Regions from separate parts of the Blautia producta genome, predicted to be linked through region 1. Evidence: riboswitches for the same ligand, from Rfam matches in the RefSeq annotation. Region 1 holds a riboswitch; each other region holds the start of a gene.
The links. Region 1 has a riboswitch for thiamine pyrophosphate ahead of thiC (phosphomethylpyrimidine synthase ThiC). Riboswitches for the same ligand answer to the same signal wherever they lie in the genome.
Positions count from the first base shown of each region.

Region 2: it holds a riboswitch for thiamine pyrophosphate, as region 1 does, so the genes downstream of both, thiM (hydroxyethylthiazole kinase) here and thiC (phosphomethylpyrimidine synthase ThiC) in region 1, are expected to answer to the same signal.
Region 3: it holds a riboswitch for thiamine pyrophosphate, as region 1 does, so the genes downstream of both, BLCOC_RS11860 (thiamine-binding protein) here and thiC (phosphomethylpyrimidine synthase ThiC) in region 1, are expected to answer to the same signal.

Region 1 is NZ_CP136422.1:5,749,852-5,753,127, reverse strand. It holds gene thiC (phosphomethylpyrimidine synthase ThiC) at 3-1,310, opposite strand; TPP riboswitch at 1,435-1,545, opposite strand; gene BLCOC_RS25920 (glycoside hydrolase family 31 protein) at 1,629-3,276, opposite strand, start outside.
Region 2 is NZ_CP136422.1:2,882,294-2,885,569, forward strand. It holds partial or broken gene BLCOC_RS27585 (YbaK/EbsC family protein) at 1-89, shown strand, start outside; gene BLCOC_RS12780 (GGDEF domain-containing protein) at 141-1,382, shown strand; TPP riboswitch at 1,498-1,605, shown strand; gene thiM (hydroxyethylthiazole kinase) at 1,703-2,527, shown strand; gene thiE (thiamine phosphate synthase) at 2,514-3,173, shown strand; gene BLCOC_RS12795 (HAD family hydrolase) at 3,170-3,276, shown strand, end outside.
Region 3 is NZ_CP136422.1:2,676,208-2,679,483, forward strand. It holds gene BLCOC_RS11850 (glutamine--tRNA ligase/YqeY domain fusion protein) at 1-265, shown strand, start outside; gene pdxR (MocR-like pyridoxine biosynthesis transcription factor PdxR) at 315-1,781, shown strand; TPP riboswitch at 1,894-2,006, shown strand; gene BLCOC_RS11860 (thiamine-binding protein) at 2,158-2,454, shown strand; gene BLCOC_RS11865 (ABC transporter permease) at 2,423-3,187, shown strand; gene BLCOC_RS11870 (ABC transporter substrate-binding protein) at 3,214-3,276, shown strand, end outside.

The sequences.
Region 1 (3,276 bases):
TCTCACTCGTCATAGATGTTGACGATCTCACCGTCCAATATCCGGTTCATATTCTTGACAGCGCAGAAATTGCCGCACATGCTGCAGGTATCCTCTTTTTCCGGTTTGGCCTCCGCGCGGTATCGTCCGGCTTTTTCCGGGTCCAGGCAGAGACGGAACATCTCTTCCCAATCCAGATTTTTACGGGCAGTGCTCATTTTTCTGTCCCAGTCAGCGGCGCCTTTTACGCCCTTGGCTATGTCGGCAGCGTGAGCTGCTATGCGGGAGGCGATAATGCCTTCCTTTACATCGTCCAGATTGGGCAGGCGCAGGTGTTCCGCAGGAGTTACATAGCACAGAAAGGAAGCGCCGTAGGTGGCTGCAATGGCACCGCCGATGGCAGCGGTGATGTGGTCGTATCCGGGGGCAACATCTGTCACCAGGGGACCCAGCACATAGAAGGGGGCGCCCTGACAGAGAGTCTGCTGGATCTTCATGTTGGCTTCGATCTGGTCCAGAGGCATGTGTCCGGGGCCTTCCACCATAACCTGTACATCTTTTTCCCAGGCACGTTTTGTCAGTTCGCCCAGGGTGATCAGCTCCTCGATCTGGGAGATATCAGAGGCATCTTGGATGCATCCGGGGCGGCAGGCGTCCCCGAGACTCATGGTAATGTCATATTCCCGGCAGATATCCAGGATCTCATCATAATGCTCGTAGAAAGGATTCTCCTGGCCTGTCATTTCCATCCAGGCAAAGATGATGGAGCCGCCGCGGGAGACGATATTGGTGAGGCGCTTGTTACGTTTGAATTTTCCTGCGGTTTCTTTGTTGATGCCGCAGTGGATGGTCATGAAGTCCACGCCGTCCTCGGCATGCATGCGCACTATGTCAAGCCATTGCCGGGACGTGATCTCTTTTAAGGGTTTGTGATAGTAGACTACAGCGTCGTAGATAGGGACGGTTCCGATAATGGCAGGGCATTCTTTGGTGAGACGTCTGCGGAAGGTGCGGGTGTCTCCGTAGGAGCTCAGATCCATAATGGATTCAGCGCCCATTTTCACAGCGTTGTTCACCTTTTCAATTTCCATATCCATGTCTTTGCAGTCCCTGGATATACCCAGGTTTACATTGATTTTTGTTCTGAGCATGGAGCCGATGGCATTTGGCTCCAGAGAGGTGTGCCTTTTGTTGCAGGGGATGATGACCTGGCCTTTTGCCATGAGAGCCATAAGCTGTCTCACATCCATCTGTTCTTTTTTAGCTGCCGCCTGCATCTCCTTTGTGATGATGCCTTTTCTGGCGGCGTCCATCTGAGTTGTGTACTGCATGAAAATCTCCTTTCTTTGGGACACGGAAATGTCCGAAAGAAAGGAGATAGAAGAGGTGAAGAGGTGACAAAAGGGGGACTTTTTTAGAAAAAAAGTGCACCCCTGATGGGATGCACCAAATATACATAAACTTCTGGTTCGCTTCCTACGCCGGCATTATCCGTATCAGGTTCTCAGGGTCGAAATCCGTTCGTATTTCCTCTCAGCCGACGCGTCAGCTCCCCTTGCATATTCAATTGTTTTCAGGTATTTTTCCTGCCATAATCATATAGCGGCAGGAAGGAAATGTCAACACTGAATTTTTATCAAATATTTTTATCAGATATTTTTTATCAGATATTCCTGTCTGCCATCCCGCAAAAATACAGGGATCGTGTCTATGGAGGCTTCCGCTTCTATCCACTGGCCTCCCTGAAGGATCTCCCCTGTATGGGCGTTTGTCCAGGTGCAGCCTGAGGGCAGATAAACTTTTCTTGACATAGCGTGAGGCTCCACTATAGGCGCAGCCAGAATATCTGAACCGTACATGTACTGGGTATCCAGTTCCCAGGTCCGGGTGTCCTCCGGGAATTCGTAGAACATGGTACGCATAACAGGAGCACCTGTCTCATGTGCCTTAGCCATAAGGCTTCTGGTATAGTCACGCATCATTTCACGGATTTCAATGAACTTTTTCATGATCTGATAATTTTCTTCCCCATAGCTCCAGATCTCATTGTCTGCACCTGTGCCCTCGGTCTCCTCTCCGTTTGCTTTGTAGAGAGGTGTGCGCGGGAGGCGGTTGCCGTGAAGACGCATAACAGGGCAGAAGGCGCCGAACTGGAACCAGCGGATCAGCAGTTCCTGGAAATCCTTGTCGTAGATATTGCCGCCGTGGAAACCGCCAATATCTGTGGTCCACCAGGGGATTCCCGAGAGGCCCATCTGCAGGCCGGCTACGATCTGATTGCGGAAATCCTGATAGGTGGAGTGGATATCACCGGACCAAATGAGGGCGCCGTACTGCTGGCTTCCTGCCCAGGCGCAGCGCACCAGGTTCAGGACATCCTCCTGTCCGTTTTTCTTCTGTCCCTCGTAAAAGCCTCGTGCATATTCACGGGGATAGATATTTCCCTGCTGCATAACGCTTCCGGCGTAATAGCGGTAGTTTTCATAGTCATAGGTGGTGTATTCCGGCTCCGCCTCATCCAGCCAGAAGAGCTTGATCCCGTTCTCTGCATAGTTCTTTTTACACTTGTCCCATACATATTCTCTGGCCTCCGGGTTGGTGGCGTCATAGAATACGTTGTTGCCCTGGAAATCCATCTGTACGTTCAGGCCGTGTTCCGTCTGGACAAGGAGGCCTTTCTGACGCATCTCCTGGAAATTTTCACTGCGCCAGTCAATCTGGGGCCACACAGATACCATGAGTTCCATGCCGTAGGAGCGCAGTTCCTCTGCCATGGCTTTGGGGTCCGGGAAGAAATTCTCGTCAAAGCGGTAATCGCCGCACCGGGGCCAGTGATAATAATCCACCACAAACACATCCACAGGAATGCCGCGGCGGTGGTATTCTCTGGCAACGGACAGTACCTGTTCCTGATTGTGGTAACGGAGCTTGCACTGCCAGAAACCAAGCCCGCATTCCGGCATCATAGGTGCTCTTCCTGTCACCTGGCTGTATTGGGATTCAATCTGGGCAGGAGTGTCGCCTGCTGTGATCCAGTAGTCCATTTTTTTGGTGCTGTCAGCCCGCCATTCCGTCACATTTTTGCCGAAGGACACGCTTCCGATCGCAGGATTGTGCCAGAAAAAGCCATAGCCTTTGCTGGATACATAAAAGGGGATGGAGGCCTGGGAATTTCTGTGAGCCAGCTCTATGTTGCAGCCTTTTAAATCTAAAATATCCTGCTGATACTGTCCCATTCCGTAGATCTTCTCATCTTTGTTGGCTTCAAAGGTGACCTTCAGGCGGAAATCACCGCCG
Region 2 (3,276 bases), 2.9 Mb from region 1:
GAAGTGCCAACAGTGCCATAGAACTGACACCGGAGGAGATGGAAAAGTATTCAAAAAGCAGGGGATGGATCGACGTATGCCGGGGATGGCAGCCGGAAATGCCGTCTGTGCCGGAACTGCCGAAAAAATACCTTTCCCGTATGCCGGGAGGCTTCTTTATCTATGAGGCAGACGGTGATGAGAGGATCACTTATGTCAATGAGAATGTATTAAAGCTTTACCGGTGCAGGGATATGGAGGCCTTCTGGTCACTCACCAACGGTTCCTTTAAGGGAATGGTGCACCCGGAGGATCTGGAGCGGGTGGAAGATGAGATCAAAGAGCAGATCGCATCAAACACGTATGACTATGTAGAATATAGGATCTGTTGTCAAGACGGAACTATTTTGTGGGTTGAAGATTACGGACGTCTGGTGGAGGAAGAGAACGGCAAGCTTTATTTTTATGTCTTTCTTGTAGATGCCACAGAAAAAATCCAATTGAGAAAGCTTTTAAACCGAAGGGACCATCTGCAGAGAGTTCTCACCACACTGGCCAATGATGTGGACTTTGACATTCACTGTAAGGACTGTACCATTGATGTCTACGGCAGCTTTGAGCAGCGTTTCGGAAGACCGCCGGGGAAGAAGGATTTCATCCCGTTTATGTGTGAAAATTGTGAGAAAAAGGGAGAATTGAAACTTTTTGTGCACAGTTATTCCATGGAAGAACAGAATTTTGACAAGGAAGATCAGGATGTGGTTGTGGTGGACGGGGAAGGCAATAATCTGTGGACCAGATGCCAGATCGCCCATTTTAAGGGCAGTGACAGCGGATATGACAGAAAAATCGGCCGTATGCTTGATACCCATGAACAGACCATGCGTGAAATCTATTACCGCCAGGGTGCGGAAAAAGACTGCCTGACAGGGATATACAACCGAAGATCCGGGGAACGGTTTATCAAACGGCGGCTGAAGGGCATAGGACAGAATACCTCATGCATGATGATCATGCTGGATGTGGATGGATTTAAAATGCTCAATGACACATATGGGCATCCGTTTGGTGATAACGTTCTGCTGCAGGTGGCCTGTGCTCTGCAGTCTACTTTCCGGAAAAATGATATCTGTGCCCGTATAGGCGGAGATGAATTTATGGTGTTTTTGGAGGATGTAAGGGACAAGGGAATATGTCTGAAAAGGCTGCAACAGCTTGTCTCCTATACCCTGCAGGATGAGAGTGTGGGGCAGTATAATGTGACACTGTCCGCAGGTGTATCTTATCAGACAGGGAATAAGCTCTCCTATGAAGAGATGTACCGGCGTGCGGATGAGGCTCTTTATCAGGCAAAGCGGGCAGGAAAACGTTCCTTCCGGGTATATAGTGAAAACGATGCATAGATCACAGAACATTTTTTGCTGCTATGAAGCCGTAAGGCTGAATAGTAACCTGTACAAGGCGATATTTTTTTATCAGATTTGACAGTAAGAGACGAGTGTGGTATCCTTGTAGCAGTTAAATCATCAGGGGAGCCTGTAGCGGCAGGCTGAGAGGAAGTAATCAACTTCGACCCTTTAACCTGATATGGGTAATGCCAGCGTAGGGAGAGAAGGACAATTCCGGGAGACGTGTTGGCGTCTCCCTTTTTGCAGCGTAAAAAGTTCTTTAAACCTCCTTTCATTCGGAAGCCTTGTCAGTAAATACAGAGAGGAGAATAGAAATGTTGGGAGAAATACTGGAAAATGTCAGAAGCAGATCGCCTTTGATCCAGAACATCACCAATTATGTCACTGCAAACGACTGTGCCAATATTACTTTGGCCTGCGGTGCTTCCCCAACCATGTCAGACGGGGAGGAGGAAGCAGAAGAGATGGGACGTCTCTGTGACGGCCTCAATATTAATATGGGAACTCTGCATCCGCGGTCTGTAAAGGCTATACTTTTGGCGGGAAAAAGTGCGGGAAGCTGCGGCCATCCCATTGTACTAGACCCTGTGGGAGCAGGGGCATCCACGTACCGCAGAGAGACGGCAGAACAACTGCTCAGAGAAATTCCTTTTACAGCCATTCGGGGAAATATTTCTGAGATCAAGACCATTGCCGGAGGAAAAAACCGCTCTAGAGGTGTAGACGCAGATGCGTCAGATGCGGTAAACAGCGGGAATCTGGAAGAAACCATAAGATTTGCCGCAGAATTTTCCAAAAGAAGCGGTGCTGTGATCGCCGTCAGCGGAGCCATTGACATCGTGACAGACGGAACCCGCACGTACATAATAAGGAATGGACATCCTATCATGACAAGGATCACAGGCTGCGGCTGTATGCTAAGCTCCCTCACCGCGGCATATCTGGCAGCCAATCCAAAGAGAAGACTGGAGGCTGTGGCAGCCGCTGTTATCTCCATGGGTCTGTGCGGGGAAAAGGCATATGAGAGGATGAAAAAAGAGAACAGCGGCAATGCGGGATGCAGAAATCATTTGATCGATGAGGTCTACAAACTGACCGGCAGCGAGCTGGAGAGAGGAGCAAGATATGAACTGCGGTGAGAAGAGAGAATGGGTGAGGCGTGCCCTGCTGTTATATGCTGTCACGGATCGTTCCTGGGTGGGAGAAATGACATTTTGTGAACAGGTGAAAGCGTCTCTGGACGGAGGAATCACCCTTCTGCAGCTCAGGGAAAAGGGTATGGCGTATGATGAATTTCTGAGAGAGGCAAAGGATGTAAAAGCTCTTGCAGACAGCTATCACGTGCCGTTTATCATCAATGACAATGTAGAGATCGCTCTGGAAGCGGACGCAGACGGCGTGCATGTGGGGCAAAGCGACATGGAAGCGGGAAGGGTCAGACAGAAACTGGGGCCGGACAAGATACTGGGCGTCTCTGCAAGGACTGTGGAACAGGCTCTTCAGGCGGAGAAAATGGGGGCAGATTATCTGGGTGTGGGTGCAGTCTTCGCCACCTCCACCAAAGAGGACGCGGATGTGATATCCCGGGACACCCTAAAGGAAATCTGTCAGGCTGTATCCATTCCTGTTGTGGCGATCGGAGGGATCAGGAGAGACAATATGATGCAGCTCACCGGAAGCGGAGCCGCAGGGGTATCTGTCATATCCGGTATTTACGGGCAGCCGGATATCAGAAAAGCCTGTGAAGAACTGCTGGTGCTGGCAAGGGAGATGACAGAAAAATGAGAGAGATAAAAGGGATCATATTTGACGCGGACGGCACGCTCTTTGACTCTATGGGATTATGGGATCAGGCAGGGGAGATATATCTGCGGAGAAAGGGAATCCG
Region 3 (3,276 bases), 3.0 Mb from region 1:
GAAAGCGGAGTGCCGCCTTTATGAGAATATTGTAGATGAAGAGAAAGGTGTGTATAACAAGGAAGACGGAAGTCTGAATCTGAATCCCAACTCCCTGGTGGTGCTGAAAGACTGTTATGTGGAGCCGGCGCTTTCTGAGGCCCAGGCTTATGACAGCTTCCAGTTTGTGAGAAACGGCTTTTTCTGTGCAGACTGCCACGATTCCAAACCGGGAGAACCGGTATTTAACAGAATCGTATCTTTGAAAAGCTCCTTTAAATTATAGAAAATGCGTACGCCGCATCTTCTGTGAACCATCAATCAGAGAGAGAATAATGAATGATTTGATCATTTCACTGGATACAAAGGCAGAAGTTCCTTTGTATGAACAGATATGTGAATATTTTAAACAGGAGATCCAGGAAGGACGGCTGGCCGCAGGGATGCGGCTGCCGTCCTCCCGTGCACTTGCAGGAAATTTGGCCGTGAGCAGAAGCACGGTGGATCTGGCCTATGACCAGCTTGTCTCGGAGGGGTATATCGAATCGGTACCGTGTAAGGGATATTATGTATGCCACATCGAAGGGCTTTATTACGGTACGGGCAAAAGGCAGGAAGTGCAGGAGACAGAAAACCATACTTTGCCGGAAGAGGGTTCTGAGGATAGTCTGCACAGGGCGCTTATACAGGCAGGAGGGGCTTCCTATGATTTTGCCCTGAATGGGATCGCCCCCGGCAGTTTTCCTCACAATGCCTGGCGCAGATTATCGCGGCAGGTGCTGACAGATGCACAGGATTCTCTCTTTGCCCTGGGGGATCCGTGCGGGGAACTGTCTCTAAGAGAGGCTGTGTCAGAGTATCTCTACCGGGCAAGGGGTGTTCACTGCGAACCGGAACAGATCCTGGTGGGCGCGGGAAATGATTATCTGCTGATGCTTCTCTGTACCATCCTGGGCAGAAACAGAAGGATTGCCATGGAGAACCCTACATACAGGAGTGCCTGGCATGATTTCGGACATATGGGGTTTGAGAGATGTATCGTAAAGCGGGACGAACAGGGAATAGATGTGAAAGACCTGGAAAAGACCGGAGCGGATATGGTATATGTCATGCCCTCCCATCAGTTTCCTATGGGAACCGTTATGCCTTTGAAACGCCGCCTCTCCCTTCTGAAATGGGCAGGACGGGGAGAACGCTATATCATAGAGGATGACTATGACAGTGAATTCCGCTACAAAGGAAAACCGATACCTGCCTTACAGGGATTTGACAAGGAAGAGCGGGTCATCTACCTGGGAACCTTCTCAAAATCCATAGCGCCCTCCATACGAATCAGTTATATGGTGCTTCCCAAAAAACTGATGCAGAGGTATTTAAGCGGAGAAGATCCCTTTTCCGTCACTGTTTCCAGAGCTGACCAGAAAATCCTGGAGCTTTTTTTGAGGAACGGCCACTATGAGCGGCATTTAAACAGAATGCGCAGTCTCTATAAAGGAAAACATGACCTGCTTCTGCGCTGGCTGAAAGACAGCATGGGGAACGTGTGTGCCTATTCCGGGGAAAACGCAGGGGTGCATCTTCTGGTGCACCTAAAAAACGGGCTGTCTGAACAGGAAGCTGTGGCAAGAGCCGCCGGTGCCGGTGTCAGAGTCTATGGACTCTCTGAATTTCTGGTCAGCGGTCAGACGCCTCCCATACCGGCAACGGTACTTCTGGGGTATGCAACCATGCCGGAGGAAGATCTGCGGGAAGGTATGAGAAGGCTTGCGGATGTCTGGAGAGATGGCTGTTCACAGGTGTAAATGCGGACCGTTACCATTCACAGCTCTGCAAAAAGCGCAGTTCTGTGAACAGCAGCACGCTACGCGGTGCAGATATTAATCTTGACAATTTTTTTACAATGAAGTACACTTGAGAAGACAACAGGGGAGCTGGAGAGAAGTCCGGCTGAGAGTAAAACCGTAATCGTTTTTCACCCTTAACCTGATCCGGGTAATGCCGGCGTAGGGAGCATAAGAGAGGCACCGCATTTGGGTGCGCATTTATTCTGATATTCAGCTCCTGTTCGGGTATAACCTGCCGGGGGCTTTTTGTTTTGCAGAAATCTTCCGGGCAGAAAGCGCTCTGCGCGTAAAATAACAGCAGTAAACCATTATGATTTCTAAGGAGGAAAAGAAAATGAATGCAAGTGTAGCAATCCAGACATTGCCGGAGGCAAAAAATGATGAGGAACTGATCCGTATTGTGGATGAGGTGATCGATTATATTAAAGGTACGGGTCTGAACTATTATGTAGGGCCTTTTGAGACAGCCATTGAGGGTGACTATGACGAGCTTATGGATATCGTAAAAGAGTGTCAGCATATTGCCATTCGTGCAGGTGCGCCTTCTGTTGCGGCCTATATCAAGGTATCTTATAAGCCAGAAGGAGATGTACTGACCATTGAGAAAAAAGTTACAAAGCACCACCAGTAAGCTGTGGGCGGCCGCGGCCCTGGCTGTTATCCTGATCATCTGGCAGTTTGTCTCCATGGCAGGTCTGGTTCCGGGTTATATGCTGCCCTCGCCTATACAGGTGGTGAAGGCTTTTATCAGTGAATTTCCCCTGCTTATGGAGAATTCCAGAGTGACCCTTTTAGAGGCAGCCGCAGGTCTTTTCTGCGGTGTGGCCTTCGGGTTTGTCATGGCGGTCCTCATGGACAGGTATGACAAGCTTTACAAGGCCTTCTACCCGTTGATCGTCATTACACAGACAGTGCCCACAGTGGCCATAGCGCCTCTTCTGGTGCTGTGGTTCGGATACGAGATGATGCCCAAGGTCATTCTGATCGTGATCGTGACTTTTTTCCCTATCACCATAGGACTTCTGGAAGGCTTTCGCTCCGCGGATAAGGATATGATGAATCTCTTGAGAAGCATGGGCGCAGGCAGGCTCCAGATATTCCGCTATATTAAGATGCCGGGGGCCATGAGCCGCTTTTTTGCAAGTCTGCGTATTTCCGCCTCATATTCCGTGGTGGGCGCAGTTATCTCTGAGTGGCTGGGCGGTTTTTCCGGGCTTGGTGTGTATATGACACGGGTAAAAAAGGCGTTTGCTTTTGATAAAATGTTTGCGGTTATTTTTCTCATATCCATTATCAGCCTTATACTCATGAAGCTGGTGGATATCCTGCAGAAAAAATCCATGCCCTGGGAGCGGGCGAAATAAGACAGAACAGAGAGGACAATATTAGGATGAAAAAGAAGATTCTGGCAGCGTTTCTGGCAGCCTGCGTACTCACATCCATGACTGCCTGC